3 regions of the Bradyrhizobium sp. SBR1B genome follow, and region 2 is predicted to be linked to each of the others. Evidence: predicted binding sites of a transcription regulator. Region 2 holds the regulator's gene; each other region holds the start of a gene.
The links. The regulator LexA, encoded in region 2, represses DNA repair genes until DNA is damaged. The targets are predictions, from matches to a motif close to TGTTCNNNNTGTGTTCNG.

Region 1: GGD61_RS31340 (helicase-related protein) is a predicted target of LexA. The motif match lies at 2,115-2,132, and genes of this name have one in related genera.
Region 3: GGD61_RS18955 (ImuA family protein) is a predicted target of LexA. The motif match lies at 1,812-1,829, and genes of this name have one in related genera.

What each region holds. Positions count from the first base shown of each region.
Region 1 is NZ_JACIHC010000017.1:58,467-61,745, forward strand. Features, by position in the region: gene GGD61_RS31340 (helicase-related protein) at 1-1,942, opposite strand, end outside; gene GGD61_RS31345 (DNA repair exonuclease) at 2,265-3,279, shown strand, end outside.
Region 2 is NZ_JACIHC010000004.1:17,644-20,922, reverse strand. Features, by position in the region: gene glp (gephyrin-like molybdotransferase Glp) at 24-1,235, shown strand; gene lexA (transcriptional repressor LexA) at 1,411-2,112, shown strand; gene GGD61_RS11805 (hypothetical protein) at 2,645-3,079, shown strand.
Region 3 is NZ_JACIHC010000006.1:379,590-382,868, forward strand. Features, by position in the region: gene GGD61_RS18950 (DNA polymerase Y family protein) at 1-1,061, opposite strand, end outside; gene GGD61_RS18955 (ImuA family protein) at 958-1,746, opposite strand; gene GGD61_RS18960 (putative DNA modification/repair radical SAM protein) at 1,910-3,145, shown strand; gene GGD61_RS18965 (UdgX family uracil-DNA binding protein) at 3,145-3,279, shown strand, end outside.

The DNA of each region.
Region 1 (3,279 bases), on a different contig from region 2:
CAAGGTTGGCGATGTAGACAGCATCTTTCTTCTGACCGTAACGATGGATGCGCCCCATCCGCTGCTCAAGTCGGGCAGGATTCCATGGAACGTCATAATTTATCATCAGCCAACAGAACTGAAGATTCACGCCCTCGCCCGCTGCGTCCGTGCCGATGAGATATTTAGCACCGCCACTGTCGATGGGTTTTCGGAAAAATTCGACCTGTCTATCTCGTTCTACGTAGTCCATAGCTCCGTGCAGCTGAGCCACTTGCCCGGCGAAGCCGAGACGCTCTAGTTGTTCGGTAAGATAGTTCGCAGTGTCCCGGTGCTCGGTAAAGACGAGCATTTTTTCGTTCGTAAAACGCGGGTCTTTCATGGTCTCAAGCAGCTTCGCGAATTTGGACTCTCGTCCAGCGTCCAGCAGACCCTGTGCCATCTGCCGCAGACTGAGGACGCGATCCCGCTCATGGATCAGGTCTGCAAGGTTCTCGGTGACCAGCGCGCCAAGCGTCTCAGATTCTCCAGCTTCAACTGCCTCGCCACCATCTCCGGCATCGTCATCTGCCGTGGCATTGGCAAAGAGATCGAGTTCGTTATTCTCGGCCTTCTTTTGAAGGTCTCGTTGCGCCTTCCTTACTGCTTCAAGACCATTTTCCTCGATCAATCTGATAGCTGCAGAGAGCTTTTCCGCGCGCCGTTCGAACGATCTCTTCAGTGCGAATGTCGAGGACGCAAGACGCCGCTGGAAGACCGCCATCGCAAGCCGAGCGGCCGATCGATTCAGCGTGGATGCTTTGTTGTAAATATCGCGAATATACTTGCTCGTCTCGTCGTACAGTTCTTGTTCGCTGCCCGACCCTTGGGTTAAATCGAAACCAAGAGTGTCGCAAAGGCGTTGTGGATACAGCGGCGTTCCATCGAGCTTCACCATCTCTTCTTTGGTACGTCGAATGAAATGGCGTACCCGACGCTCCCTCGGAAAATCGGCCAACGCCTCTGGCGTGCTTAGTGCATCCGGTTCCAGCAGACGCCATAGTGCAAAGTACGGATATGGCTTACCCATGTGCGGCGTAGCGGTCAGCAGCAGCATAGATTGAGGCGCCCAACCCAAGTCGAACTCGGGATCATCCGAAACAATACCGGCAAGGGATTCTGCCAACCTGTAGCGCGCTGTCTTGCGAACGGTCATATCGATCGGATCACGATCGGCTGAGAGCTTGTGAGCTTCGTCGAAGACGACAATGTCGTAACCATGGCCGGCTAAACCTGCTTCGCGAAGGCGCGCAAAGGTGCCCTTCGATCGAAGCGTGTCGAGGCTGACAATCGCAAAATTCGCGTCGGGCTCTAAGAATGGATTGCCCTTTGCCGCCTCGTTACCTCGGATGATACGTGCTTGGATGCGAAAGAGAGCACGCAATTCGCGCTGCCAGTTTCCCACCAGTCCGGCTGGAGGAACAATAAGCACCCGCTGGATCAGCCTACGCGAGAGAAGCTCGCGGATGGTAAGTCCAGTCATGATGGTCTTACCTGCGCCCGCGTCGTCGGCCAGCAGGAAACGGATAGGCCAAGACTTCAAAATTCGGTCGTAAACGGCGACCCTTTGATGGGGCAGCGGATCGATTAGCGAGATTTCGGTAGCGAAAGTCGGGCTGGCAAGATGTCCACTAAGCAAACGAACAGACTCAGCAACCGCGGCAACGGCCTCAGGATCAGCTCCAAAGTCGATTTGGGGGCTGTTCAATGAATTTTCACCAAGCGTTCCCGCGGGCACGGCAGCCCGGCTCGCGAGACTTTCGATCCGAGTCCACGCCAGATCTGTCGGATCGTTTTGGCCGTTTTCCCAGCGGCTGACGGTGATGGGGGATACCCCGACTAAAGCAGCGAACTCAGGCTGCTTGAGCCGCAGAGTTCGGCGGAGACCTCGGATTCTTTCCCGATAATCAAAAGGAAGTGCCAATGTCCCTCTCCTGCGCGACAGGACGGAAAAACTAGCACTTGCTAAATTTGGACGCAAGAGCCACAATTAGTCACTTGTTAAAATACGGCGGAAGCCTTCTCGGGCGGAGAACCCCACAGATTATGCCCTGACTATCCAGATATTGGGGATAAGGGTGACTACTCGTCTAGTCCGTTCTCTTTATGTTCAATATCGATTGGTTAGCAAAAATTTTTGGCACGCGCTTCCGGAAAACGCTGGGTGCTTTCGCTCAGGTCACTAGGGGCGCGCCGGCAGAGCGGCCGCCGCCAGTGACCACGCGCTTAGATTGGGGGACGTTGTTTTGCAGTCGTTTCGCTTCATCCACACTGGCGACATCCATCTCGACAGCCCATTGAAGGGACTTTCCGGACAGCAAGGCGCGGCGGCCGAACGGATCCGCACAGCAACGCGTTTTGCGCTCGACAATCTCGTCAGCCAGGCAATCGAGGAGCGGGTCGATTTCATCGTTATCGCCGGTGACCTGTATGACGGCGATTGGCGCGACTATCAGACCGGCCTTTTCTTCGTAAAGCAGATGGGCCGACTGGCCCAGGCCGGCATTCCGGTCTTCCTGCTCTATGGCAATCACGACGCGGAAAGCCAGATCACGCGCCGTCTGAGCTTGCCGGCCAATGTGAGCGTGTTTTCGGCCCGCAAGCCCGAGACGTTCTGGCTGCAGCATCTCGGCGTCGCCCTTCACGGGCAAAGCTTCCGGCAGCGGGACGTGACGGACAATTTGGTCACGGCTTATCCTGCGCCGATCCCCGGCTGTTTCAATATTGGCGTTCTGCACACCGGCTTGGGCGGGATGCAGGGGCACGCAAACTATGCGCCCTGCGCCATCGAAGATCTGATCAACAAGGGCTACAACTATTGGGCGCTCGCGCATGTACATCAGGCCGCTGTTCTAAACGAGCGGCCGCATGTCGTCTTCTGCGGCAATCTTCAAGGCCGGCACATCCGAGAAAACGGCCCGAAAGGCGCATCGCTTGTTGCAATCGAGGACGGCCAGGTCGAGGCGATCTCGCCGCTCCACGTAGATTGCGTGCGCTGGATTCATTTGCCGGTTCCGGTGGGCTCTTGCAACACATCGGCCGACGCCATCGATTGCGTGCGCGCGGCGATCGAGGACGCCGTTGCGCGCGACGCGCAAGGCCGCCTTCTGGCCTGCAGGATTGAGTTGACCGGGCAGACAAAGCTGCACGGCGAGTTGCTCGCATCGGCGGATCGTCTCCTTGCGGAGGCGCGGGCCGCCGCTTTGGGCTTGGGCGAAGAGACGGCCTGGATCGAGCGCCTCGTAATCGCGACCGCAAGCC
Region 2 (3,279 bases):
CGTGCCGAGCAGGAGTTTCGCCCGTGGCCTTGATGCCGGTTTCCGACGCCCTTGCTGCGGTGCTGGCGGGTGCAGAGCCGCTGCCCCCAGAGATGGTTTCACTCGACGAAGCCTACCATCGCGTGCTCGCGCAGGACGTCGCTGCGCGGCGCACCCAGCCGCCCCAGGCGATGTCGGCGATGGACGGCTATGCCGTGCGTGCAGCCGACGCGGCAACAATCGATTCCAGGCTGACCATGATCGGTGAGGTCGCAGCGGGCCGTCCGTTCACGGGAAAGGTCGGCGCCGGCGAAGCCGTGCGAATCTTCACCGGCGGCGTCGTTCCGGACGGCGCGGATGCGGTCGTGATCCAGGAGGACACGATCGCCGAAGGCAAGCACATAACGATCAAGGAAGCCGCGATCGTGGGTCGGCACATCCGCCCCGCCGGCGTCGATTTCCGCGAGGGCGACGTTCTCCTGCGCAAGGGAACCCGTCTGACGGAGCGCGATCTCGCCCTCGCCGCCGGAATGAACCACCCGCAGCTCGCCGTTTGCCGCCGTCCGAAGGTCGCGATTCTCGCCACCGGCGACGAACTGGTGATGCCGGGCTCAACGCCCGGGCACGGCCAGATCGTCTATTCCAACGGCTATGCCCTGCACGCGCTCGCCCGCAGCGAAGGCGCCGAGACCATCGACCTCGGTGTCGCCGCCGATACGCTGGAGGCCACCACCGCCGGCGTCCGCCGCGCGCGCGAAAGCGGCGCCGACATCCTGGTCACGACCGGAGGCGCATCGGTCGGCGACCACGATCTGGTCCAGCAGGCGCTCAAGGACGAAGGCATCGCGATGGCGTTCTGGAAGATCGCGATGCGGCCCGGCAAGCCGATGATGCACGGACGGTTAGGGGCAATGGGCGTCATCGGCCTGCCCGGCAATCCCGTGTCGTCCTACGTCTGCGCCTTCCTGTTCATGTTGCCGCTGATTCGCGCGCTGTCAGGCCGTTCGGTGATTCATCATCATCGCGAGCGCGTCGTGCTGGGCCGCGATCTCGGCGCCAACGACCAGCGCGAGGATTATCTGCGCGCGCGCCTGGAAATGCGCGACGACGGCACGCTCGTTGCCCTTCCCGTCAGCCATCAGGACTCCTCTCTGCTTGCGAATCTTGCTGCAGCACAGGTACTTCTCGTGCGCGCACCGTTTGCGCCGAAGGCCGAGGCCGACAGCCCCTGCGAGGTGCTGCGGCTCCCCGTCTGAACTGCGCCGCCACACGCATTCCGTGAGTTTCGTTCTGTTCACGGTAAATTAAGCAGTTGCGGAACACATATCGAACATATAGTGTCCGTTCATGATTTGTTTCGAGATGTAGCGGCTTATCGCTGAACTCATCGTCTCGGAATCGAACGACATCAACCGGGGGACTTTGTTCGAGATGTTAACGCGCAAACAATACGAGCTTCTGCGGTTCATCAGCGAGCGCTTGAAGGAAAGCGGCGTGCCGCCGTCCTTCGACGAGATGAAGGATGCGCTCGACCTACGCTCGAAGTCAGGTATCCACCGCCTGATCACCGCGCTCGAGGAGCGCGGCTTCATCCGCCGCCTGCCCAACCGCGCCCGGGCCATCGAAGTGATCAAGCTGCCGGAGCTCCAGGCTGCCGCCGGCAACCGACGCGGCTTCACGCCAAGCGTCATCGAGGGCAATCTCGGCAAGCTACGCGCGAGCTCCAGCCCGTCCGCGGACGAGGGCGAGCGACCCGTTGCGGTGCCCGTGATGGGCCGCATCGCGGCCGGTACTCCGATCGAGGCTTTGCAGACCCGCAGCCACACGATCAGCGTGCCGCCCGACATGCTCGGCTCCGGCGAGCATTACGCGCTCGAAGTGCGCGGTGATTCCATGGTCGAGGCCGGCATCCTCGACGGCGACATGGCGCTGATCCAGCGCAACGAGAGCGCCGATACCGGCGACATCGTGGTGGCACTGATCGACGACGAGGAAGCCACGCTCAAGCGCTTCCGCCGCCGCGGCGCCTCGATCGCGCTGGAGCCCGCCAATGCCGCTTATGAGGTGCGCATCCTGCCGCCGAACCGCGTGAAGATTCAGGGCAAGCTGATCGGGCTTTACCGCAAGTACTGATACCGGAAGTACTCGATACCGAAGTCTTTAGCGCCTCGCGCGCGCCTTCGATCGGCCTCGCCGATCAGAGATTGGAGCGGATAACGGTCCGCTCCGGCTGGATAGTCTTTCTGGTATCGCACAGATTGTCCGGCCCCTCCTCCTTGCGCGACATCCTCGGCAGGCCGCGCGACGCAACATCGCTTCGCGGCCTTTCGAGTTCGAGGGGGACGGCCCAAATGCGCAGCTCGTTTGAGTGCAACCGCAGCAACGCTGATCGCAACATCAGCATCGCAAGCCGTTGCTGCGCAAGCGCATCACTCCGCCGGTCGTTGACAGGCGCGGTTGTCGAGACGCGGCTGCCAAATGCACGGAAGCCGACTTTGTTCCTAACAAATTCGGAAAAGATGGAAAAGATAATGTGATCGGGGCTCGCGGATCCCAGCCGCAGATTTGCCTACAACCGAGCAGACCGTCACGTGCTTCCACTCTGGTAGGGGCCTGCGCCTCCGAAAGAGGTGCGGGTCGCTATCTCTGCATTGAGGAGCACCCGATGTGTGACTACAGCCTGCATGCCGTCGCGACGCGCCCCGCAGAAGTCGGCGAGACGATCGTTACGACAACATTCCGCGGCACCTCGACGCGCGGCTTCGCCTCCGAAGCCGATCTCTCCGTCGCGGTCTGCCTGCTGCCGGGGACGGAGCTCGCCTTCGCCGACGACGTCCGTTACGACAACCGCTGGATCTGGACGCGCACCGTCAACTCCCGCGTCGGCAAGTTCGGCAAGATCGATCCGCACATTCCCGATCGCCATCATGACGCGATCGAATTCCCGGACGGCAAATCCGTGCTGGTGACGCAACTGGTCGAAGGCCAGCGCGCAACCGTGCTGCAACTGCCGGTGACCCAGCCGATCGGCGAGCGCGAGCACAAGCCGCAGATCATCGCCGACAGTCGCCCGACGGTCACACGACTGCCGATCGGCTGACGCCCTCCGCCCGATAGGCCGAGGGCAAGGATTGAAATGCCGTCGCCGGCCGAGGCCGGCGAGCCCGGTGGGTTTTTGTTTCATGAAATTCGATCGGCGAGCGCCGCCGCCTCGCCTCGTCGCCGCACGAAGTTTGAGCCGTGCTGCCTGAATTTTGAACGTCCGCTCCGCAGCCAAATGACCGATGCTGTCGTGGTTTG
Region 3 (3,279 bases), on a different contig from region 2:
ACCACGATCTCGGTGCGGCTCGCCGACAGCCGAACCATGTCGAAGCCGAAACCGGGATCCAGCGGATCGGCGAGCGCGTCGAGGCGCTCGCGAAACAGCCGGTCGATCACCGCGCTTCGCGTCACCGGACGTCCGGTCTCGACCATGATCGCGCGCACCACGCCGTCGGTGCGGAAGAACGCGGCTTCCAGCCGGCGCGCGCCCTTGCCCTGCTTCTCCATGGAGGCAATCAGCGTGTCCGCCAGCCGCGACAGCGTCATTGCGATCATGGTGTCGGTCGCGATCGGCTCGGCGAAACGCTTCTCCACGATGTAATCAGGCAGCGGTTTGCGCGGGTTGATCGGCGCATCGCCCTGTCCTAGCGCATGCGCGAGCAGCGTGGAGAACCGCGCCCCGAACCGCGCCGTAATCTCGCTCGGCGAGCGCGCGGCGACGTCGCCGATGGTCTTGAGGCCGGCGCGACGCAGGCCGGTGGTGATGGCCTCGCCCGCACCGAGCGCGGACACCGGAAACCGGCTGATCGCCCTCGCCTCTTCGCCATCGGCAACGATGGTGCCCGTGGCCTGCCGCGTCAGCGTGCGCGCGCAGACCGAGGTGCCGGCGATGGCCGCGCTGACGGCAAAGCCTTGTCGGCCGAGCGCACGAACCAGCGCTTGCAGCAACGCAGCCTCGCCGCCGAACAGATGCGCACAGCCGGTGATGTCGAGGAACAGCCCATGCGGCGGGTCGAGCGCGACCAGCGGCGTGAAGCGGTCGCACCAGTCGGCGATGTCGCTAAGCGTCTTCGCATCGGCCGCGACATCGGCATCGAACACTTTCAGGTCCGGGCACATCGCCCGCGCATTGGCCAGCGGCTGACCGATGTACAGGCCGAGGCGCTCGGCAGCCTCGTCCAGCGCATGGATCACCAGCGCATTGTTGTCCTTGATGACGACGATGCTCGGCTCATGATTGGTTTTACCCAGCCCGGCGCTGTTGAAGAAACGCTGGATCCGGTCGATGGGCAGGCGCGGCAGCCACAGGCTGAGAATACGTCGACGGTTCACTGAACTGGCACTCATCACAATTCCATTCCATGATCCACCGGCCGCAGGGGCCATGACGATTACGCAAGAGTTCGGCATCGAAGCGCGGCGCGCCCCATGCGTCCCACACCGATCCCGGCGGCGAATGCGCCGCGCGCAGCATCCACCGTGTCTCCGCGGTCGAAGGCAGCGGCTGCGCCGCCATCCGCAGCATCAGGCCGGTGACGCCGGAGCCTTGCGCGGCCAGCGTCAGCTTGCGGCTCGCCACGAGATCGAACTGCTTGGTCTCGCCCCAGAGCTCGAGCACGACGGCGCCGAGCGCATCGCAAGCGAGCGCATCGGCCGAGGTACGCAGCGCGCTCTCGACATCGGCGGCGCGCACCATCACCACGCGGCGCGGATCGAGGCCGAGCTCGGCGAGCCCGCTCATCGACAGCGCGCCTGCCTCTATCTCCAAGAAATCCTGCCGTACCCACAGCAACGGCCGCTGCGCCGAGACGCGCCCGGCAAGCCCCATGACGAAGCCGGTCGCGGCCGTCCCCTGCCGTCCCTCACAAAACACCTCGTGAATCGCCGCGCGCGCGAGCCCGCCCTTCAGCGCGTTGTCGGCTTCGCTATGACCGAGTGCGACGCGATCGTGCGGATGCACGACCGTCGCCGTCTCGATACGCTCGATCTGGCCGCGCAAGGTCGCAAGCGCGCTTTGACGTGCGCCGCTCATGCTCGCCGCTCCTTCAGAGGTGATTGCCGATGGCTCTCAAAAAGAGAACCAGCGGCTGGCTCATTTGTTCATGATATGTTCTAATATAAAGCTAACGGCGCATAGAGAGTCAATCGAATTGGCGCGCAAGCGGATTCATGAGCTGAATCAAAGGGATTCCAAGATGGACGTACAACGCAAGCTGGAAATCCTGGCGGACGCCGCCAAATACGACGCGTCCTGCGCCTCCAGCGGCACCGAGAAGCGGGATTCCAGCGACGGCAAGGGCATGGGTTCGACCGCGCCCGGCATGGGCATCTGCCATTCCTACGCGCCGGATGGACGCTGCATCTCGCTGCTCAAGGTGCTGCTGACCAACGCCTGCAATTACGATTGCCTCTATTGCGTCAACCGCGCCTCCTCGAACGTGCCGCGCGCCCGCTTCACCGTCGACGAATTGGTCAAGCTCACGCTCGACTTCTACCGTCGCAACTACATCGAGGGCCTGTTTCTCTCCTCCGGCATCATCCGCAGCCCCGACTACACTATGGAGCAGGTGGTGAGCGTCGCGCGAAAGCTGCGCGAGGAGCATCACTTCCGCGGCTATATCCATCTCAAGACCATTCCCGAGGCCGACGATGCGCTGATCGCGGAAGCCGGCAAATATGCCGATCGTCTCTCCATCAACATCGAGATGCCCGAGGAGACGAGCCTGCAGCAATTCGCGCCGGAGAAGGACGTGCGCGCGATCCGCCGCACCATGGGCCGGCTGCGGCTGAAGCTCGACGAGGCCGAGGAAGGCCGCAGTGCGAAGACCAGGGCCAAGCCGCAGCGCTTCGCGCCGGCGGGCCAAAGCACGCAGATGATCGTCGGCGCTGATGCTGCCTCCGACCACACCATTCTCCACACCAGCGCCAATCTCTACGGCGCCTACCGCCTGCGGCGCGTCTACTACTCCGCCTTCAGCCCGATCCCCGACGCCAGCCGCGCCTTGCCTCTGGTGCAGCCGCCGCTGCTGCGCGAGCACCGGCTCTACCAGGCCGACTGGCTGATGCGGTTCTACGGTTTCGATGTCGGCGAGATCGTCGACGACAGCGCGATGCTGCCGCTCGACATCGATCCAAAACTCGCCTGGGCGCTGCGCCATCGCGACCGCTTCCCGCTCGACGTCAACCGCGCCAGCCGCGAGGAGCTGCTGCGCGTGCCGGGCTTCGGCACCAAAACGGTCGAGCGCATCATTACGACGCGGCGCACCACCACGATCCGTCTCTCCGATCTCGCGCGGCTGCACGTGCCCAAGCACAAGGCCCTGCCATTCATCGTCCTCAGCGATCACCGCCCCTCGCCGCATCGTCTCGATGCCGCCGGGCTGATCGAGCGCTTCAAGCCGAAAGCAACACAATTGGGATTTGGCTTCTGATGCAGTACATCACCCTCGACAACGAAACCGATTTCGACGGCTGGCGCAAAGCCGCGCGCAGCCTCGTGCTTCATCATGTGCAGCCGACCGATGTCAGCTGGACCGTGCGGGGCGGCGAAGCCGAGCTGTTCGCG